Regions from separate parts of the Streptomyces sp. NBC_01546 genome, predicted to be linked through region 3. Evidence: riboswitches for the same ligand, from Rfam matches in the RefSeq annotation. Region 3 holds a riboswitch; each other region holds the start of a gene.
What was found. Region 3 has a riboswitch for thiamine pyrophosphate ahead of thiC (phosphomethylpyrimidine synthase ThiC). Riboswitches for the same ligand answer to the same signal wherever they lie in the genome.

Region 1: another riboswitch for thiamine pyrophosphate. It lies ahead of thiO (glycine oxidase ThiO); the one in region 3 lies ahead of thiC (phosphomethylpyrimidine synthase ThiC).
Region 2: another riboswitch for thiamine pyrophosphate. It lies ahead of OHA89_RS11740 (thiamine ABC transporter substrate binding subunit); the one in region 3 lies ahead of thiC (phosphomethylpyrimidine synthase ThiC).

Annotation. Positions count from the first base shown of each region.
Region 1 is NZ_CP109379.1:5,830,561-5,837,508, forward strand. It holds gene pknB (Stk1 family PASTA domain-containing Ser/Thr kinase) at 1-1,075, opposite strand, end outside; gene OHA89_RS26670 (thiazole synthase) at 1,218-2,012, opposite strand; gene thiS (sulfur carrier protein ThiS) at 2,018-2,218, opposite strand; gene thiO (glycine oxidase ThiO) at 2,215-3,384, opposite strand; TPP riboswitch at 3,382-3,494, opposite strand; gene OHA89_RS26685 (NAD(P)/FAD-dependent oxidoreductase) at 3,575-4,795, shown strand; gene OHA89_RS26690 (Rv2175c family DNA-binding protein) at 4,863-5,228, shown strand; gene thiE (thiamine phosphate synthase) at 5,306-5,941, shown strand; gene metF (methylenetetrahydrofolate reductase [NAD(P)H]) at 6,033-6,947, shown strand.
Region 2 is NZ_CP109379.1:2,663,978-2,670,925, reverse strand. It holds gene tsf (translation elongation factor Ts) at 1-569, shown strand, start outside; gene pyrH (UMP kinase) at 732-1,511, shown strand; gene frr (ribosome recycling factor) at 1,597-2,154, shown strand; gene OHA89_RS11750 (phosphatidate cytidylyltransferase) at 2,154-3,230, shown strand; gene OHA89_RS11745 (hypothetical protein) at 3,324-4,079, shown strand; TPP riboswitch at 4,138-4,246, shown strand; gene OHA89_RS11740 (thiamine ABC transporter substrate binding subunit) at 4,331-5,431, shown strand; gene OHA89_RS11735 (iron ABC transporter permease) at 5,527-6,948, shown strand, end outside.
Region 3 is NZ_CP109379.1:4,126,237-4,133,184, reverse strand. It holds gene OHA89_RS18870 (helix-turn-helix domain-containing protein) at 1-163, shown strand, start outside; gene OHA89_RS18865 (SsgA family sporulation/cell division regulator) at 261-710, shown strand; gene OHA89_RS18860 (YibE/F family protein) at 773-2,152, opposite strand; TPP riboswitch at 2,225-2,370, shown strand; gene thiC (phosphomethylpyrimidine synthase ThiC) at 2,364-4,151, shown strand; gene OHA89_RS18850 (hypothetical protein) at 4,247-5,062, opposite strand; gene OHA89_RS18845 (metallophosphoesterase) at 5,212-6,471, opposite strand; gene OHA89_RS18840 (LacI family DNA-binding transcriptional regulator) at 6,688-6,948, opposite strand, start outside.

The DNA of each region.
Region 1 (6,948 bases), 1.7 Mb from region 3:
CACCCGTGCCGAGGCCGAGGGCCAGCAGCACGCCCGCGATGACCAGGAGCATGCCGCGGCGGGGCCTGCGCGCAGCCGCCGGGGCGGGGGGAGGCGGCGGAGCCTGCAGCCGGGAGGTCTGGTGCACGGGCTGGTGCACGGCCACCGGCCGCGGGATCACGCCGGTGCGGTCTTCGGTGGCCGACCGCTCCTCGGCGCGCGCCTGCGGCGGTACGGCGTCCAGCTCACTGTCGCTGAGCTGCGCGCGGGCCTCGAGGGTGAGGCCGAGCAGGGCGGCGGCGTCGTAGGGGCGCAGCTCCGGATTGCGCGCGGTGGCCTGCGCGACGAGCTCGTCGAGGCCGACGGGGAGACCGGGGACGGCGGCGGACGGCGGCGGTACGTCCTCGTGGAGGTGCTGGTAGATCACCTGGGCGGGGGAGCCGCCGGTGTGCGGCTTGGAGCCGGTGAGCATTTCGTAGAGCACGACACCGCAGGCGTAGACGTCGACGCGGGTGTCGGTGACGCCGTTCTCGATCTGCTCGGGAGCCAGGTAGGAGACGGTGCCGAGGACCGAGCCGGTGGTGTTGGTCACCGAGTCCACGGACCGGACCAGCCCGAAGTCGGCGACCTTGACCCGGCCGTCGTCGCCGATCAGGACGTTCTCGGGCTTCATGTCGCGGTGCACGAAGCCGGCTCGGTGGGCGGCGCCGAGGGCGGCGAGTACGGGCTCCAGGATGTCGAGCGCGGCCCGCGGCTGGAGTGCGCCGCGCTCGCGGAGCACGTCGCGCAGGGTGCAGCCGGAGACGTACTCCATGGCGAGGTAGACGTACGGCCCGTCCGTGCCCTGGTCGAAGACGGCGACGACGTTGGGGTGGGCGAGCCGGGCCACGGACTTCGCCTCCCGGATGAACCGGTCGACGAAGGCCGCGTCCGCGGCGAGGGCCGGGTGCATGACCTTCAGGGCCAGTACGCGGTCGAGGCGGGTGTCGACGGTCCGGTAGACCGTGGCCATGCCGCCGGCCGCGATGCGGGCGTCGACGCGGTAGCGGCCGTCGAGCACGCGCCCGACGAGGGGGTCATCCAGGGTCGTATCCACCCGGCGATTCTATTGGCGCGACGGCGTGCCCCGGCCGGGGCGGGTCAGGCTTGCAGCCCAGCTGTGACGCACCCGACGCCTTTTCGACGCGTCGCTCGCACGGCTCGGCCCCAGAGGGCCTCCCCGGCCGCGGGCCCGCAGGTCAGAACGCCGGGCGTTCCGGGTCCAGGGCCGGGAGGCCCGTGTTCGGGGACGAGGCGAGGGCGAAGCGGCGCTGTGGGATGCGCCCCGCGCGATGGGCGAGGCGCCCCGCCGAGACGGCGTCCCGCATGGCGGCGGCCATCAGCGCCGGGGCCTGGGCACGGGTCACCGCGGACGCCAGCATCACGGCCGCGCAGCCCAGTTCCATGGCCAGGGCGACGTCAGAGGCCGTGCCGGCCCCCGCGTCCAGGATCACTGGAACCCCGGCCCGCTCCGTGATCAGCTCGAAGTTGTGCGGGTTCCGGATGCCCATCCCCGAACCGATCGGCGACCCCAGCGGCATGATCGCCGCGCAGCCCACGTCCTCCAGCTTCCGCGCGAGCACCGGGTCGTCGTTCGTGTACGGGAGCACCGTGAAGCCCTCGTCCACCAGGATCTCGGCGGCGTCCAGCAGCTCGACGCCGTCGGGCAGGAGGGTCCGCTCGTCCGCGACCACCTCCAGCTTGATCCAGTCGGTGCCCAGCGCCTCCCGGGCCAGCCGGGCCGTGAGCACGGCCTCGCCCGCCGTGAAGCAGCCCGCCGTGTTCGGCAGGACCGAGATGCCCAGTTTGGTCAGGACCGAGAGGACCGAGCCCTGGACCGTCGGGTCCAGCCGCCGCATCGCCACCGTGGTGAGTTCCGTGCCGGAGGCCACCAGGGCCCGTTCCAGTACGTCCAGGCTCGGGGCGCCGCCCGTACCCATGATCAGGCGGGAGGAGAAGGTCCGGCCGCCGAGCGTGAAGAGGTCGTCCGCCATGCCGCTCAACCCCCCTGGACCGCGGTGAGGATCTCGACCCGGTCGCCCTCGCCCACCGGCGTGGCCGGCCACTGCCCGCGCGGGACCACGGTTTCGTTGAGCGCGGCGGCGACCCCGGAGGGGGCCGCGGTCAGGGTGGCGACCACCGCGTCGAGCGTGGTGCCGGCCGCGACCTCGCGCGGCTCGCCGTTGACGGAGATGGTCATGCGTACGACTCCTGACGTGCGGCGGAGAACCGGCGGGGGGTGAAGGGGCGCGCGATCGGCGGCAGTTCGCCGGTGGTCAGCAGCTCGGCCATCACCTCGCCGGTGAGCGGGGTCAGCAGCACCCCGTTGCGGTAGTGCCCGGTGGCCAGGTGCAGGCCCGGCAGGTCGGTCGGGCCGAGCAGCGGCGCGTTGTCGGGGGACCCGGGGCGCAGCCCCGCGCGGGTCTCGGTGAGCGGGAGTTCGGTGATTCCGGGCACCAGTTCATGGGCGTCGCGCAGGAGTTCGTAGACCCCGCCCGCGGTGACCGTGGTGTCCCAGCCGAGTTCCTCGCTGGTGGCGCCGATGACGAGCTCGCCGTTCTCCCGCGGCACGAGGTAGACGTGGCTGCCGCGCACGACCGCCCGTACGGTCCGCGACAGGAACGGCGCGTACGCCGCGGGCACGGACAGCCGCAGCACCTGGCCCTTCACCGGCCGTACGGGTGCCACCACCTCCGGCGGTACTCCCGCCAGCCGGCCGCTGAGCGAGCCCGCCGCCAGCACCACCTGGTCCGCGCGCAGCTCCGTACCGTCGTCGAGGACGGCGCCGGCCGCGCGGTCGGCGGTGACCAGCAGCCGCTCCGCCGCCGCCCGGTGGACGCGCACCCCGGCCCCTTCGCAGGCGGCCAGCAGGGCGGCCGCGAGCCGGCGCGGGTCGACCTGGTGGTCGCCGTCCACGCGCAGGCCGCCGCGTACGCCCGGGGCCAGCATCGGCTCCAGGCGGCGGCACTCGCGGCCGGTGAGCCACTCCGAGTCCAGGCCGCAGCGGCGCTGGAGGGCGTGCAGCTCGCGCAGGTGGAGCCGGTCGTCGGAGTCGAGGGCGACGGCGAGGGTGCCGCAGGCGCGGTAGCCGATGTCCAGGCCGCCGCTCGCCTCGGCGAGCTCGGCGGCGAACTCCGGATAGCGCGCGGCGGAGGCGAGGCCCAGGCCCAGCAGGGCCTCCTCGCCGTAGTGCAGCTCGGTGACGGGGGCGAGCATCCCGGCCGCGACCTGGGCGGCCCCGCCGCCGGGGACCGGGTCGGCCAGTACGGTGCGCAGTCCGCGCCGGGCGGCCCGCCAGGCGGTGACGAGCCCGATGATCCCGCCCCCGATGACGAGGACGTCGGATCCCTTTCGAGATGAGTGCATGGGCGTCCAGCCCCTCCCTTCGCCGGCATGACCCGGATCAGGTTCGTACGGTCGGAGGCCGTCCAGCCTCCCTCTCAGCCCGGTGCGCCCGGACTCCCGCGATAGGTACGGTGGCCAGACTAACCCCGCCGTGGACGGCGGGTAAGGGGCACCTATTCCTGACGGGCCGTCAGATGAATAGGGTGGCCGGGTGAACGAGCAGACGGAACAGACTGAGAGCGGCGTCGTGATCGTGGGCGCCGGAATGGCCGGTGTGCAGACCGCCGTCGCCCTGCGCGAGCGGGGATTCACCGGCCCCGTGACCCTGCTGGGCGCCGAGCCCCACCAGCCCTACGACCGGCCCCCGCTGTCCAAGGCGGTCCTGCTCGGCAAGGCCGAGGACTCCGCCTTCGACGTGGACTTCGAAGGGCTCGGCATCGAACTCAGGCTCGGCACGGAGGTCACCGGGCTGCGGGCCGCCGAGCGCGAGCTGGACACCGAGGCGGGGCCGGTCCCGTACGAGGTCCTCGTACTGGCCACCGGCGCGCAGCCGCTGACCCTGCCCGGGACCGGCGGGGTCCCGGGCGTGCACCTGCTGCGCACGCTGGACGACGCGGCGCGGCTGCGCCCCGTACTGGCGTCCGCGCCGTCGATCGTGGTCGTCGGGGCGGGCTGGATCGGCGCGGAGTTCGCCACCGCGGCCCGGGAGGCGGGCTGCGAGGTGACCGTGGTCGAGGCCGCGGACCGGGTCCTGGCGGGCGCGCTGCCCGCGGAGGTGGCCGCGCCGATGGCCCGCTGGTACGCGGAGGCGGGCGCCGAGCTGATCACCGGCGCGAAGGTCGCCGGGGTCGAGGAGGGCCGGGTGCTGCTCGCGGACGGGCGCGTCCTGCCGGCCGGCGCGGTGGTGGTGGGCATCGGCGCCCGCCCCGCCACCGGATGGCTGGCCGGGACCGGCGTGGAACTGGGCCCCGACGGCTCGGTCACCGCCGACGCCCACCTGCGCACCACGCTGCCCGGGGTGTACGCGGTCGGCGACTGCGCTTCCTTCCCGTCGGCCCGCTACGGGACCCGGCTGCTCGTGCACCACTGGGACAACGCGCTCCAGGGGCCGCGGGCGGTCGCCGCGAACATCCTGGCCGGGGAGCCGGTCGAGGTCTACGACCCGGTGCCGTACTTCTGGTCCGAGCAGTTCGGGCGCTTCGTCCAGTACGCCGGACACCACCGCGGGGCCGACACCCTGCTCTGGCGCGGCGACCCGGCCGGTCCCGACTGGTCGGTGTGCTGGCTGAAGGAGGGCGCCCTGGTCGCGGTCCTGGCCGTCGGCCGTCCCCGCGACCTGGCACAGGGCCGCAAGCTCATCGAGGCGGCCGTCCCCGTCGACCCCGCCAAGGTCGCCGACCCGGCGGTTCCGCTGAAGTCGACCCCCGTGTAGCCCGGGCCGGTCCACGGACGGGTCGCCCGGGTACCGGGCGCCTGTCCGAGGTGGCAGGCTTGTCCCCGTGACCGAGATTGACGCAAAGATCGATGCCCTTGTCCCCTCGTGGCTGTACCTCCCCGACATCGCGGAGATGCTCGACATCGAGGTGACCCGGGTCCGCCAGATGGTCAAGGAAGGGCAGCTGATCGCCGTACGCCGGGGCGAGAACCGCTCCCTCCAGGTGCCGGCCCCCTTCATCGACGGCGACAAGGTCGTCAAGGGCCTGGTCGGCCTGCTGACCGTGCTGCGCGACGACCGCTTCACCGACGAGGAGATCCTGGAATGGCTCTTCACCGAGGATCCGACCCTGCCCGGCACGCCCGTGCAGGCGCTGAGCGAGAATCGCGGCACGGAGGTGAAGCGCCGCGCTCAGGCGCTCGCCCTCTGACCTGATCCGCATCCGCTCCACCGCGGTGTACGGGCCCCGGCGGTCCGTACACCGCCTCCATCACGGGGGGTACACCCATGCAGCTGTCCGACGCCCGGCTCTACCTGTGCACGGACGCCCGCAAGCGGCAGGGTGACCTCCCCGAGTTCCTGGACGCCGTACTGGCCGGCGGCGTGGACATCGTCCAGCTCCGCGACAAGGGCATGGAGGCGGGCGAGGAGCTCGAACACCTCCAGGTCTTCGCCGAGGCCGCACGGCGCCACGGCAAGCTCCTCGCCGTGAACGACCGGGCCGACGTCGCCCACGCCATCGGGTCCGATGTGCTCCACCTCGGCCAGGGCGACATCCCCGTGCCCGCCGCCCGCGCCATCCTGGGCGAGCAGGTGCTCATCGGCCGCTCCTGCCACGCCGAGGCCGAGGTCGACGCGGCCGTCGCCGAGCCCGGCGTGGACTACTTCTGCACCGGCCCCTGCTGGCCCACCCCCACCAAGCCCGGCCGGCACGCCCCCGGCCTCGGACTCGTCCGGTATGCGGCCTCGCTGGAGCAGGACCGGCCCTGGTTCGCCATCGGCGGCATCGACAGCGCCAATCTGGACGAGGTGCTGGATGCCGGAGCCACCCGCGTCGTCGTCGTCCGCGCCCTCACCGAGGCCACCGATCCCGGTGCGGCCGCCGCGGAACTCGCCAAGCGCGTCCGGGCCCGCCTCGGCTAGGGCTGCTCCGGACGAACCACAGGTGTCCAAAAACGTGTCCAAAAGATGGACACCGCTTCGGTGTCCGGCAGGCCGCGTCTAACCTGCCCGTATGGCCTCTGGTACCGCTTCCACCTGGTCGGATCGTGCACACACGGTCCGCGACCTCCTCGCGTCCGGGCGCTCGTACTCCTTCGAGTTCTGGGCCCCCAAGACCGAGAAGGGCGAACGCAACCTCTGGAACGCGCTGCGCCGGGTCGAGGCGGTATCCCCCAGCTTCGTCTCCGTGACGTACGGAGCCGGCGGCTCCACCCGCGGCGGAACCGTCAGGGCCACCGAGCAGATCGCCTCGGACACCACCCTGACCCCGGTCGCTCACCTCACCGCCGTGGACCACTCGGTCGCCGAGCTGCGCAACGTCATCGGCCAGTTCGCCGACGCGGGGATCCGGAACATGCTGGTCGTGCGCGGAGACCCGCCGGGCGACCCGATGGGCGAGTGGGTGGCGCACCCCGAGGGCGTGCACTACGCCGTCGACCTGGTCCGACTGGTCAAGGAATCCGGCGACTTCTGCGTCGGAGTCGCCGCCTTCCCCGAGATGCACCCGCGTTCGTCGGACTGGGATACGGACATCCGGCATTTCGTGGACAAGTGCCGCGCGGGCGCAGACTATGCGATCACCCAGATGTTCTTCGATCCCGAGAATTATCTGCGGCTGCGCGACAGCGCCGAGAAGGCCGGCTGCGAGACCCCGATCATCCCCGAGGTCATGCCTGTTGTGGGCATCAAGCAGCTCGACCGGCTGCCCCAACTCAGCAACGCAGTCTTCCCCGCGGACGTGAAAGAGCGCATGCTCGCCGTCAAGGACGACCCGGCCGCTGTACGCTCCATTGGCATCGAGTTCGCCACGGAGTTCTGCGCGCGGCTGCTGTCCGAGGGTGTCCCGGGGCTGCACTTCATCACGCTGAACAATTCCACGGCGACTCTCGAGATCTACGAGAACCTGGGCCTGCACGAGCGGGCCTGAC
Region 2 (6,948 bases), 1.5 Mb from region 3:
AGTTCCTGGCCGTCGCCAACCAGCTGGCCGCCCACGTGGCCGCCACCTCCCCGGCCGACATCGAGGCGCTCCTCGCGTCCGAGATCGAGGCCGGCAAGACCGTCACCGCTTTCGTCGACGAGGCCAACGCCAACCTCGGCGAGAAGATCGTCCTGGACCGCTTCGCGCAGTTCACCGGCGGTTACGTGAGCTCGTACATGCACCGCACGATGCCCGACCTGCCGTTCCAGATCGGTGTCCTCGTCGAGCTCGACAAGGAGAACGCCGAGGTCGCCCGCGGCGTCGCGCAGCACATCGCCGCGTTCGCCCCGCAGTGGCTGTCCGCCGAGGACGTCCCGGCCGACAAGGTCGAGTCCGAGCGTCGCATCGCCGAAGAGGTCACCCGCGCGGAGGGCAAGCCCGAGGCTGCCATCGCGAAGATCGTCGAGGGTCGCGTCAACGGCTTCTTCAAGGACGCCACGCTGCTCGGCCAGGCCTACGCCCTGGACAACAAGAAGTCCGTCCAGAAGGTCCTGGACGAGGCCGGTGTCACCCTGAAGCGCTTCACCCGCATCAAGGTCGGCATCTGAGTCCGTCCGTACACGACGGACACCGGACCCCGGTAGGGTCTGAGGCAGTCGCCCGCGCTTGCGCGAGGCGACCGCAGATCTGACGAGGAGGCCATTGCCGCAGAGGGAACCGCAAGGACCCACCGGCAATGGCCTTCTTCGTATGTGCACGAGGAGATCTCCATGAATCAGGGCGTGGACACCCACACCGCATCCGACGACAAGAGCGACCAGGACAAGAAGGGCCGCCGCTTCATGCTGAAGCTGTCGGGCGAAGCCTTCTCGGGTGGCAGAGGACTGGGCGTCGACCCCGACGTCGTCCACGCCATCGCGCGCGAGATCGCCGCGGTGGTCCGTGACGGCGCGGAGATCGCCGTCGTGATCGGCGGCGGAAACTTCTTCCGCGGCGCCGAGCTCCAGCAGCGCGGCATGGACCGGGCCCGGTCCGACTACATGGGCATGCTCGGCACCGTGATGAACTGCCTCGCACTCCAGGACTTCCTGGAGAAGGAGGGCATCGACTCCCGCGTGCAGACCGCCATCACCATGGGTCAGGTCGCGGAGCCGTACATCCCGCTGCGCGCCGTACGGCACCTGGAGAAGGGCCGCGTCGTGATCTTCGGCGCCGGCATGGGCATGCCGTACTTCTCCACCGACACCACGGCCGCCCAGCGCGCCCTGGAGATCGACGCCGAAGCCCTGCTCATGGGCAAGAACGGTGTCGACGGCGTCTACGACTCCGACCCGAAGAAGAACCCGGACGCGGTGAAGTTCGACGCGCTGGAGTACGGCGAGGTCCTGTCCCGCGACCTCAAGGTCGCGGACGCCACCGCCATCACGCTGTGCCGCGACAACAAGCTGCCGATCCTCGTCTTCGAACTGCTCGCCGAGGGCAATATCGCCCGCGCCGTCAAGGGTGAGAAGATCGGCACGCTCGTCAGCGACCAGGGAACCCGGGCCTGAGCAGTCCGCTGCCGGACCGAGCCCGGACCGGCCCCGCCCGTCATGCCCGCCTGAACCATCCATTCAAGACATGCAGGAGCACGTGGTGACCGAAGAGATCCTCCTCGAGGCCGAGGAGAAGATGGAAAAGGCCGTCGTCGTCGCCAAGGAAGACTTCGCCGCGATTCGCACCGGTCGTGCGCACCCGGCGATGTTCAACAAGATCGTGGCGGAGTACTACGGCGCCATCACGCCCATCAACCAGCTCGCCTCCTTCTCCGTGCCCGAGCCGCGCATGGCGATCGTGACCCCGTTCGACAAGAGCGCCCTGCGCAACATCGAGCAGGCGATCCGCGACTCGGACCTCGGTGTCAACCCGAGCAACGACGGCAGCATCATCCGGGTGACCTTCCCCGAGCTGACGCAGGACCGCCGCAAGGAGTACATCAAGGTCGCGCGCACCAAGGCCGAGGACTCCAAGATCTCCCTGCGCGCCGTGCGCCGCAAGGCGAAGGACGCCCTTGACAAGCTCGTCAAGGACAAGGAGGCCGGCGAGGACGAGGTGCGCCGCGCGGAGAAGGAGCTCGACGACACCACCGCGAAGTACGTCGCGCAGGTGGACGAGCTCCTCAAGCACAAGGAAGCCGAGCTCCTCGAAGTCTGATGAACGACTCTTCCTGGCAGCCGGAGCCGGTTCCGGCGGGTCCCGCATACGATGCGCAGGTGGGCCCGCACACTCGGCCCATGCCCATCGTGCCCGATGCCGCCGGCCGTGACTTCGACGACCGGGAAGCACGCGATCGGGGGGCCGCCTCGGACGGCGGCCCCCTCTTCCGCGCCGAAACGCCGCCGCAGGAGCCCATGCCCAGCCCCCCGCCCCCGCCTTCGCAGGTACCGCAGGACGCCTCGCCTCCGCCGCCGAAGAAGCGGGCGGGGAGGGACCTGCGCGCCGCCATAGGTGTCGGCGTCGGCCTCGGCGCGGTGATCTTCGCCTCGCTGTTCATCGTCAAGGCGGTCTTCGTCGGCGTCATCGTCGTCGCGGTCGTCGTGGGGCTGTGGGAGCTCACCTCCCGGCTCCAGGAGAAGAAGGGCATCAAGGCCCCGCTGGTCCCGCTCGCCGTCGGCGGCGCGGCCATGGTCATCGCCGGATACGTCCGGGGAGCCGAGGGCGCCTGGGTCGCCATGGCCCTGACGGCTCTGGCCGTCCTGGTCTGGCGGATGACCGAACCGCCCGAGGACTACCTCAAGGACGTCACGGCCGGCGTCTTCGCCGCGTTCTACGTGCCCTTCCTGGCCACCTTCGTCGCGATGCTGCTCACCGCCGACGACGGGCCGCAGCGCGTGGTGACGTTCCTGGTGCTGACGGTGGTCAGCGACACCGGGGCCTACGCCGTCGGCTGGCGCTTCGGCAAGACCAAGCTCGCCCCGCGCATCAGCCCCGGAAAGACCCGCGAGGGGCTGTTCGGCGCGGTGGCCTTCGCGATGGCGGCCGGTGCGCTGTGCATGGAGTTCCTGATCGACGGCGGCTCCTGGTGGCAGGGCCTGGTGCTGGGGCTGGCGGTCGCGGTCAGCGCCACGCTGGGTGACCTCGGCGAGTCGATGATCAAGCGGGACCTGGGCATCAAGGACATGGGCACCCTGCTGCCGGGCCACGGCGGCATCATGGACCGGCTCGACTCCCTGCTGCCGACCGCGCCGGTGGTGTGGCTGCTGCTGGCGGCCTTTGTGGGCACGGGCTGACCTGCGGAAAGGCGTCGTAACACGCCGGGCGGTTACTCTTGGAAGGCGCGCTGCTTCTGCGGTGCGCCTTTCGTCTTACAAGGAGTACCTGCCATGGCCCGCCCCGTTCCGGGAGAGCTCACCTTCGTCGCCCCTCGCGGGGCCAAGAAGCCGCCCCGGCACCTCGCCGACATGACCCCGGCCGAGCGCCGTGAGGCGGTCGCCGCGATCGGCGAGAAGCCGTTCCGGGCCAAGCAGCTCTCCCAGCACTACTTCGCGCGCTACGCGCACGACCCGGCCGAGTGGACCGACATCCCGGCGGGCTCGCGGGAGAAGCTCCAGCAGGAGCTGCTGCCGGATCTGATGAACGTCATCCGGCACATCTCGTGTGACGACGACACCACCCGCAAGACCCTGTGGAAGCTGCACGTCCCGGCCATGCTGCGCTTCGCCGACGAGGGCTTCAAGTGCCGTCTCGCCGTCTCGCTGCACGCGCCCGACGACGAGCTGCGCGACACCCTGGTCCCCGTGAACACCCGCTGGAACGTCCGCGAGGTCCTCGGCGCGGCCTGGGAGTACGCGGAGAAGTCCGGCCGCCGGATCTCGATCGAGTACGCCCTGATCCGCGACATCAACGACCAGGCCTGGCGCGGTGACCTGCTGGGCAAGCTGCTCAAGGGCAAGCGCGTCCACGTCAACCTGATCCCGCTGAACCCGACGCCCGGCTCCAAGTGGACCGCCTCGCGGCCCGAGGACGAGAAGGCCTTCGTTGAGGCCATCGCCCGGCACGGCGTGCCCGTGACCGTCCGGGACACCCGCGGCCAGGAGATCGACGGTGCGTGCGGCCAGCTCGCGGCCTCGGAGCGCTAGTTTCCGGTCACCGGGGTCCGTATTCGGCCACGGGGTACCCTGTGGCCGAACCAATTTCATATTCCGACAGGGGAGCGCCACAGCGCTGAGAGTGCGGAACCGTCATCCGCAGACCCTCTGAACCTCGCCCCGGTCATTCGGGGTAGGAAGTTCGGTCACCACTCATGCTGTTGCGCCCTGCCCGGCGTCCGCTCCCACAGAGCGCCGGGCAGGGCCGCGTCTTCTCCTGGACATCCCAGGAGGAATCACCAGTGAGCACCACCAAGAAGATCGCGGGCGCCGCGCTCGCGGCTGCCCTGGGCGTCACCACGCTCAGCGCCTGCGGCGGCGGCGACGCCAAGGACAAGTCCGCGGGCACGAGCGATGCCCCGAAGTCCACGACCGTCACGCTCGTCTCCCACGACTCCTTCAACGTGACCGACACGGTCCTCAAGGAGTTCGAGCAGCAGAGCGGCTACACCGTCAAGGTGCTGAAGTCCGGGGACGCGGGCGCGGCGCTGAACCAGGAGATCCTCACCAAGGGCTCCCCGCGCGGCGACGTCTTCTTCGGGGTGGACAACACCCTGCTCTCGCGCGCCCTCGACAACGGGATCTTCACGCCGTACGAGGCCAAGGGCCTGGGCGAGGTGAAGCCGGAGTTCCAGCTCGACAAGGAGCACCGGGTCACCCCGATCGACTCCGGTGACATCTGCGTCAACTACGACAAGGCGTACTTCGCCGACAAGAAGATCGCCCCGCCGCAGACGCTGGACGACCTGATCAAGCCGGAGTACAAGAACCTGCTGGTCACCGAGAACGCCGCGACCTCCTCGCCGGGCCTCGGCTTCCTGCTCGCCTCCGTCGGCAAGTACGGCGACGAGGGCTGGAAGGACTACTGGAGCAAGCTGAAGGCCAACGGCGTCGAGGTCGTCGACGGCTGGGAGCAGGCCTACAACGAGCGCTTCTCCGGCTCCGCGGGCGGCAAGAAGGCCAAGGGCGACCGCCCGCTGGTCGTCTCCTACGCCTCCAGTCCGCCGGTCGAGGTGCTGTACGCCGAGCCGCAGCCGGCCGAGGCCCCGACGGGCGTCGCCACCGGCACCTGCTTCCGTCAGACCGAGTTCGCGGGCCTGCTGAAGGGCGCGAAGAACGAGGAGGGCGGCAAGGCGCTCGTGGACTTCCTGATCAGCAAGAAGTTCCAGGAGGACATGCCGCTGCAGATGTTCGTGAACCCGGTGACGAAGGACGCTTCCCTGCCGGAGCTGTTCACCAAGCACGGTGTGGTGGTCGAGAAGCCTACGAGCGTCGCTCCCGAGACCATCGCCAAGAACCGTGAGCAGTGGGTCAAGGCATGGACCTCGCTCGTCGTGAAGTAGGCGGTACAAAGGTTCCGAGCGCGGCGCCGGAGGGCGCCGCGCCGGTCCCCGCCCCTCGCGAGTCCGGCCGGGCCACGGCCCTGCGGTTCGCGCTGATGGCCGTGCCACTGGCCTTCTTCGGGCTGTTCTTCGCCTATCCCGTGGCCGCGATCGTCGGGCGCGGGCTCAAGACCGACGCCGGCTGGCAGTTCGGCCGGATCGGCGAGGTGCTCGCCCGGCCCGACATCGCCGATGTGCTGTGGTTCACCACCTGGCAGGCGTTCGCCTCCACCCTGCTCACGCTGCTGATCGCGCTCCCCGGCGCGTACGTGTTCGCGCGCTTCGAGTTCCCCGGCAAGCAGCTGCTGCGGGCCGTGGTGACCGTTCCCTTCGTGCTGCCGACCGTGGTGGTCGGCACCGCCTTCCTGGCGCTGGTCGGCCGGGGCGGGCTGCTCGACGAACTGGTGGGCGTCCGGCTCGACACCACCGTCTGGGCGATCCTCCTCGCACACGTCTTCTTCAACTACGCCGTCGTCGTACGGACGGTCGGCGGGCTGTGGGCCCAGTTGGATCCGCGCCAGGAGGAGGCCGCCCGGGTCCTGGGCGCCGGGCGGTTCGCCGCCTGGCGGCGGGTGACGCTGCCCGCGCTGGCCCCGTCGGTGGCCGCCGCCTCGCTGATGGTCTTCCTGTTCACCTTCAGCTCCTTCGGCGTCGTCCTCATCCTGGGCGGGCCCGCGTACTCCACCCTGGAGGTGGAGGTCTACCGGCAGACCGCGCAGCTCCTGGACCTGTCCACGGCCGCCGTGCTGACGATGGTGCAGTTCGCGGCTCTCGGCGGGATCCTCGCGGTGCACGCCTGGACGGTGCGCAAGCGGGAGACCGCGCTGCGGCTGGTGGACCCGGGGCGCACGACGCACCGGCCGCGCGGCTGGGCGCAGCGCACCCTGCTGGGAGGGGTGCTGCTGACGGTCGCCCTGCTGATCGTGGCCCCGCTGGCGGTGCTGGTGGAGCGGTCCTTCGACGCGCCCGGCGGGTACGGGTTCGGCTTCTACCGGGCGCTCCAGGAGGTGGGCGCGGGCGGCGGAACCTTCCTGGTGCCCCCGCTGGAGGCGATCTGGAACTCCCTGCAGTACGCGCTCGCCGCCACCGCCATCGCCCTGGTCATCGGCGGGCTCGCGGCCGCGGCCCTCACCAGGCGCGCCGGCCGTTTCGTTCGGGGCTTCGACGCGCTGCTGATGCTGCCGCTCGGGGTGTCCGCCGTGACGGTCGGCTTCGGCTTCCTGATCACCCTGGACGAGCCGCCGCTGGATCTGCGGACCTCGTGGGTCCTGGTTCCGCTCGCGCAGGCCCTGGTGGGCGTGCCGTTCGTCGTACGGACCATGCTGCCGGTGCTGCGCGCCGTGGACGGGCGGCTGCGGGAGGCCGCCGCCGTGCTCGGCGCCTCCCCGCTGCGCGCCTGGCGGGAGGTGGACCTGCCCCTGGTCCGGCGGGCGCTGCTGATCGCGGCGGGCTTCGCCTTCGCCATCTCGCTCGGGGAG
Region 3 (6,948 bases):
CACGGTATGCGCCGCCATCCCGATTACTGCGGGTGATACCGCCGCGACCATGGCGATTTCTCTTCCTCTGCACCAAGAAGCACGATTGCTCTATGCAGTTGATCGGCTACGGAGTGAAGTAGGCGCGCTGTTGAGCACCCTCTCGTTCTCTATCAGTATCTGAAAACTCACTCCTTGTGATCTGCTAGCGCTTCCACCACTCTTGTCAAGAGGGTCCTGGGGGACCATTCCTGGCCACTTCCACTACAGCGGGGTAGGCAATGCGCGAGTCGGTACAGGCAGAGGTCATGATGAGCTTCCTCGTTTCCGAGGAGCTCTCGTTCCGGATTCCGGTGGAACTCCGGTACGAAGCTCGTGATCCCTACGCAGTCCGCCTGACCTTCCACCTTCCCGGAGATGCGCCCGTGACCTGGGCGTTCGGCCGGGAGCTCCTCCTCGACGGCATCAACAAGCCGTGCGGTGACGGCGATGTGCACATCGCCCCCACCGATCCCGAGGAACTGTCCGATGTCCACATCCGTCTCCAGGTCGGCGGCGACCGGGCCCTGTTCCGCGCCAGCGCGGCACCGCTCGTCGCGTTCCTCGACCGCACCGACCGGCTCGTTCCGCTCGGCCAGGAGCGGAACCTGGGTGACTTCGAGGAGAACCTTGACGACGCACTCGGCAAGATCCTGGCCGAATCCCGGCAGAACGAGCAGAACGCGGGCTGAACCTGCGGTTTGACGGACTCACCGTGTCGACGCGCTGAGCGCCACTTCCCTCCCGAACACTCTCAGCGCTTGCGCCGACGGCCCCGGCCGCTGCGGACCGGCTCAGAGGCCGCTCCCGTGCCCGGGGTCCCCGGCCGGTCGGCCGAGACGACCAGAGCCGCCAGCGCCGTCGTCACGGGGACCGAGGCCACGAGACCGATCGAGCCCACGAGGGTCCGTACGATCTCCACCGCGACCAGCTCGCTGGTCGCCACCGAACCCATGCTGCTGTTCGCGATCGAGAACAGCAGGAGCAGCGGGAGCGCGGCACCCGCGTACGCCAGCACCAGGGTGTTGACCACCGATGCGATGTGGTCGCGGCCGATCCGCATGGCTGCCCGGTACAGGCCGCGCAACCCCATCGAGGGGTCGGCCTGGTGGAGTTCCCAGACCGCCGAGGTCTGGGTGATCGTCACATCGTCCAGTACGCCCAGCGATCCGATGATCACGCCTGCGAGCAGCAAACCGCTCATGTCGATGTCCGGGTAGAGCCCGTGGATCAGACCCGTGTTGTCGTCCGTGTTGCCGCTGAGGAACGCCCAGTCGATGAACACCGAGCCCAACAGCCCGATCAGCAGCAGTGAGACGAGCGTGCCGAGGACGGCGACCGAGGTGCGGGCGGTCAGTCCGTGGCACATGTAGAGGCCGATGAGCATGATGGCGCTCGCCCCGATGACCGCGACGACGAGCGGGTTCGACCCTTGCAGGATGGCCGGGAGGATGAAGAGGGTCAGCACGCCGAAGCTGATGACCAGCGCGATCAGTGCGAACAGCCCGCGCAGCCGGCCGACCACGACGACCGCGACGGCGAAGATGCCGGCCAGCAGCGCCATGGGGAACTTGCGGTCCACGTCGATCACCGAGTATTGGAGGTCCCGCGGGGCGTCCGGTGCGTACGCGACCACCACCCCCTGGCCGTTCGTCAACTGCCGTGGTGCGCCCGGCTGGACGATCTCCACGAAGGTGCGGCCCTGGTCCGGTCCGGTGGTGACCTTCACCGTGGCCTTCTTGCACTCGCCGGTCTGCGCGGCCTGGGCCTCGCGGCCCTCTGGGGTGGACGTGTCGCCGGTGGGCGGCACCTGCGAGGCGTTCACCGATTTGCAGTCGACGTGCTCGATCGAGACGACCGTGCCCTGCTGGGTCTGGCGGTCGAAGCCGACGCCGGTGCGCTCGTGCGCGGGCGCGCCGCCCGGCCAGAGCACCGCCATGCCGATGAAGACGGCGGCGGCGAAGGGGATCAGCACGGCCGCGATGACCTTGCGCAGGTGCTTCGAGACGGGGGCCGCCGGGCCGTGGCCGTGGCTGTGGGAATGACCGGCGGACTGCCCGGAACCCGAGTGTGAGTGGCCGGTGTGGCCAGCGGGATCCGTGGGCTCGTTGGGGGGCTGCGGCGAGGTCGTCACTGGCAGATCATCGCAAGAGATGAGGGGGCCCACTGTTCAGCACGCCCTAGATGACGCTAGCGTGGGGGCACCTTTGCACAACGCGGGAGCTCGGAGCACCGGGCTGAGAGGGCGCTGATCACCGTACGAGCATCACGGATGCGTACGGGAAGAGGCTGCGTCGACCGCCGAACCTGTTACCGGGTAATGCCGGCGTAGGGAGATAGGTCTCATGACCATTCAGGACGCACGCACGCCTGCCGTCAGCCAGGACGCCGACGGCCAGACCGAGCGCCAGCCGGGCTGGCACAAGGGGTACGTGGCGGGCTCCCGCCCCGACATCCGGGTGCCGGTCCGCCAGGTCCACCTCACCAACGGCAAGGACGTGACGCTCTACGACACGTCCGGTCCGTACACCGACCCCCAGATCGAGACCGACGTGCGCCGCGGTCTCGCGCCGCTGCGCGAGAACTGGATCATCGGTCGCGGGGACACCGAGGAGTACGCGGGCCGTCCCGTGCGCCCCGAGGACGACGGAATCAAGCACACCTCGCCGCGGGGTGGGCTCAAGAACCTCGACGCGGTCTTCCCGGGCCGCCCGCGCCAGCCCCGCCGGGGCCGTGGCGGCGCCGCCGTCACGCAGCTCGCGTACGCCCGCCGGGGCGAGATCACCCCGGAGATGGAGTACGTCGCGATCCGCGAGAACGTCTCCCCCGAGGTCGTCCGTGAGGAGATCGCCGCAGGTCGTGCGGTGCTTCCGGCGAACGTGAACCACCCCGAGATCGAGCCGATGATCATCGGCAAGCGGTTCCTGGTGAAGGTCAACGCCAACATCGGCAACTCCGCGGTCACCTCCTCCATCGAGGAGGAGGTCGACAAGATGACCTGGGCGACCAAGTGGGGCGCCGACACGGTCATGGACCTCTCGACGGGCCGCAACATCCACACTACGCGTGAGTGGGTGCTGCGCAACTCCCCGGTCCCGATCGGCACCGTCCCGCTCTACCAGGCGCTGGAGAAGGTCGACGGCCGTGCCGAGGACCTGACCTGGGAGATCTACAAGGACACGGTCATCGAGCAGGCCGAGCAGGGCGTCGACTACATGACGGTCCACGCCGGCGTGCTGCTGCCTTACGTGCCGCTGACCGCCCGTCGCAAGACCGGCATCGTCTCGCGCGGCGGATCGATCATGGCCGCGTGGTGCCTGGCGCACCACAAGGAGAACTTCCTCTACACGAACTTCGAGGAGCTCTGCGACATCCTCGCGACGTACGACGTCACGTACTCGCTGGGTGACGGCCTGCGCCCCGGTTCCATCGCGGACGCCAACGACGCGGCGCAGTTCGCGGAGCTGAAGACGCTGGGCGAGCTGAACACGATCGCCAAGCGGCACAACGTCCAGACGATGATCGAGGGCCCGGGCCACGTCCCGATGCACAAGATCAAGGAGAACATCGACCTCCAGCAGGAGATCTGCGAGGAGGCGCCGTTCTACACCCTGGGCCCGCTCACCACGGACGTCGCGCCCGCGTACGACCACATCACCTCGGGCATCGGCGCCGCGATGATCGCCTGGTGGGGCACCGCGATGCTCTGCTACGTCACGCCCAAGGAGCACCTGGGCCTGCCCAACCGTGACGACGTCAAGACCGGCGTGATCACGTACAAGATCGCCGCGCACGCCGCGGACCTGGCCAAGGGGCACCCGGGAGCCCAGGAGTGGGACGACGCGCTGTCCGACGCCCGCTTCGAGTTCCGCTGGGAGGACCAGTTCAACCTGGCCCTCGACCCGGTCACGGCGCGTGAGTTCCACGACGAGACCCTGCCCGCCGAGCCGGCCAAGACCGCGCACTTCTGCTCCATGTGCGGTCCGAAGTTCTGCTCGATGAAGATCTCGCAGGACATCCGCCGTGAGCACGGCGGTGACCTGAAGGCCGAAGAGATCCAGGCGGGCATGGCGGAGAAGTCCGCCGAGTTCGCGGCGTCGGGCAACCGCGTCTACCTGCCGCTGGCCGACTGACGCACGGCTCACCGACAAGGGCGCCGCTCCACGGCCGGTCTGGCCGGGGGCGGCGCCTTGGTTTCACGTGAAACACCGACGGCCGCCGGCGGGCTCTACTGCGGTTCGTGTTCCGGGCCGCCGAAGTCCGGACTCGAGAAGTCCGGCGGCGTGTAGCCGGGCCGGGGGCCCTCGGAGGGGGATCCCGGACTGGTGAAATCAGGAGCCGTGTACCCCAGGTGGGGCATTCGGCTGCCGCGTCTGCGGGGGGCCGGAAAACCGGTTCCCGCGCTCGGGTCGGCCAGCGCGTCTCGCAGGAACGGCATGATGCCGCGCTCCAGCAGTGCGTGCCGCCAGGCCTCGCGGGCCCGCGCGACCTCGTCCGGTATCTCCTCGGCCCCGTCCGCGGCCACCTCGGTCGCGCCGTTGCGTATGGCAGTCACCAGCAGGCCGATCACGGCGAAGACCAGGGCGGCGACGGTGAGCACCCCGAAGAACGAGCCCGCCGTCAGCATGGTCTCGGCGAAGGCCGGTTCGGGCTCGATCATCTTCAGGATGTAGCCCACCAGCAGGAAGATCAGCATGGCGGTGCCGGCCAGGACGGGCGCGAGGACCACGATCACGGCGCCGAGGCCCGCGCCGCCCGCGCCGGCCTGTCCGCCGGCCTCCTCCCCCGTCGTCCCGGGAGTGGAGAGGACCTCGTCGCGCCGTTCCTCGCGGACCTTCACGTAGTGGTCGTACTCGGTGGCGGCGGCTGCGGTCAGCAGGGCGCTGGCCCCCAGGGCCATGGTGCGCAGTTGTTCGGCGTTCAGGCGTTCGCCGAGGGCGGCGAGCTCGGGCCGTTCGTGTGCGGTGCGCAGCGCCTCGTCGAGGAGCCGATCAAACTCCGGTCGGTCTTCGGTCAGCAGGTGCGGAGCGCTGGTCATGTGCATCCCCCGATGCTCCGTGGGGGCCGGTTTGCCCGCGTAGACCCGGGCGCCGGCACAAACGGAGGAGAGCCTGCTACGGATAGAGCGATGGTAGAGGGCCCACACCGCAGGTTGACAGGGGCTTTCCAGAAATACCCCCTGCGTGACAACCCTTAGTCACTCAGGGGAAGTTGCACGACGAGCAGCTTGCCCGCCATCGTGACCCCGCCGTCCATCGCGATGGCGAGCCCCGCCGCGTACACGTGGGGGCCGTCCACTGCCTCCGGTCCGCGGGACTCGTCACCGTCCTCGGTGCCCACTTCGCCGAGCAGGTAGGGGATGGGGCTGTGCCCGTGCACGACGCGGCTGCCGCCGTACGTACCGAGCAGTTCGCGTACGGCTCCGGGGCCGGTCTCCTCGTCGCGGAAGGCGAACCGCTTGGTGAACTTGCGGAAGAGGTCCCAGGTGATGTCGGCGTCGTTGCGGTTGAGCAGTTCGTGGATGGTGTCGTTGACGTCCTCGATCGAGTCGCCGTAGTCCAGGTAGGCCGTGGTGTCGGAGTGCAGGAGCAGGTGCCCTTCCTCCAGGACGGCCGCGTCCAGGCGGGACATCCACTGCAGGTGTACGTCCTGCAGGCGCTCCATGTCGGTGCGCTGGCCGCCGTTGAGCAGCCAGGCCGCCTGGAAGGTGGCGGTGCCGGCGCCGGAGGAGACGGGGGTGTCGCCGAACCGCTTGGCGCCGATGAGCAACAGCTCGTGGTTGCCCATGAGGGCCTTGCAGTAGCCGCCGGCGGCCGCTGCCTCGGCGGACAGCCGCATGACGAGGTCGATGACGCCGATGCCGTCGGGGCCGCGGTCGGTGAAGTCGCCGAGGAACCAGAGGCGGGCGTTCCCGGCGGACCAGCGGCGCTCCGCGTCGATGAGGCCCTGGGCGTGGAGTTCGGTGACGAGTTCGTCGAGGTAGCCGTGGACGTCGCCGACGACGTAGAGCGGGCCGGGACCGGCGGCCGCCACGTCCTGGGGCACGTACTGGACCTGCACGGTGTCGCCGGGGCCGCCGAGCGCGCCGCGCCCGATGACGGGCAGGTCGCGGTGGGTCGGGGTGTACCCGTCGAAGTCGTCGTCGGGCTCGGATGCGGGTTCGGGCTCCGTGACCGCGTGCACTTCGTGGACCTCGTACGCCTCGTGATGCGGGACGGGCGGTGCCGCGGGCTGCATGGCCGGCTGCGGCGTGTAGCCCGGCTGCGGGGGAACGCTCCGCGCGCCGTCCTCGTAGTACGCCGGGTACTCGCCGTAGACGGGGGCCTCATCGGGCAGCCCGGCGGATACGGCGTACGGAACGGGTTCGGTGACCGGCACCCGGAAGTCCCGCAGCGTTTCCGTCCGCATCGCGGGTCCCTGACCGGCCCCCTGAGTCATCGACCCCTCCACCACCGTCGCGCTGCCGTACACCTGCGGACCCTCCTGACCTCCAGGGAGGAGGGTCCGTGATGTCGTGCGCCCATCATAGGAATGCGGCTCGCGCTCTGTGACGCACCAGGGGTGGTGAATCCTTTGCGGAGCCGATCGTTCCTGCCGATTTCTCCCGATATCGGTGTTGCGGAAATCCGCGGCCGGGCTGTTGGCCAAGCCGACCAGACGGTCTGGCGGTCAGTCCTGGGCCGGAGAACGGGGCGGGCTGACGGTCGTACGGGGCTGCCTGCGCTGTGACGAAGTTCGGATGATGAGCTCGGTCGGGACGACCTGTTCGACGGGGCGTCCGGTGTCCACTCCCTCGATCGCGTCGATGAGCAGCTGCACGACGGCGGTGCCGATGCGGCGCGGTTTGAGGGAGAGGGTGGTGATGGGCGGTTCGGTGTTGGCGTACACGGTGGACTCGCTGCAGCACACGAGCAGCAGGTCCTCCGGGAC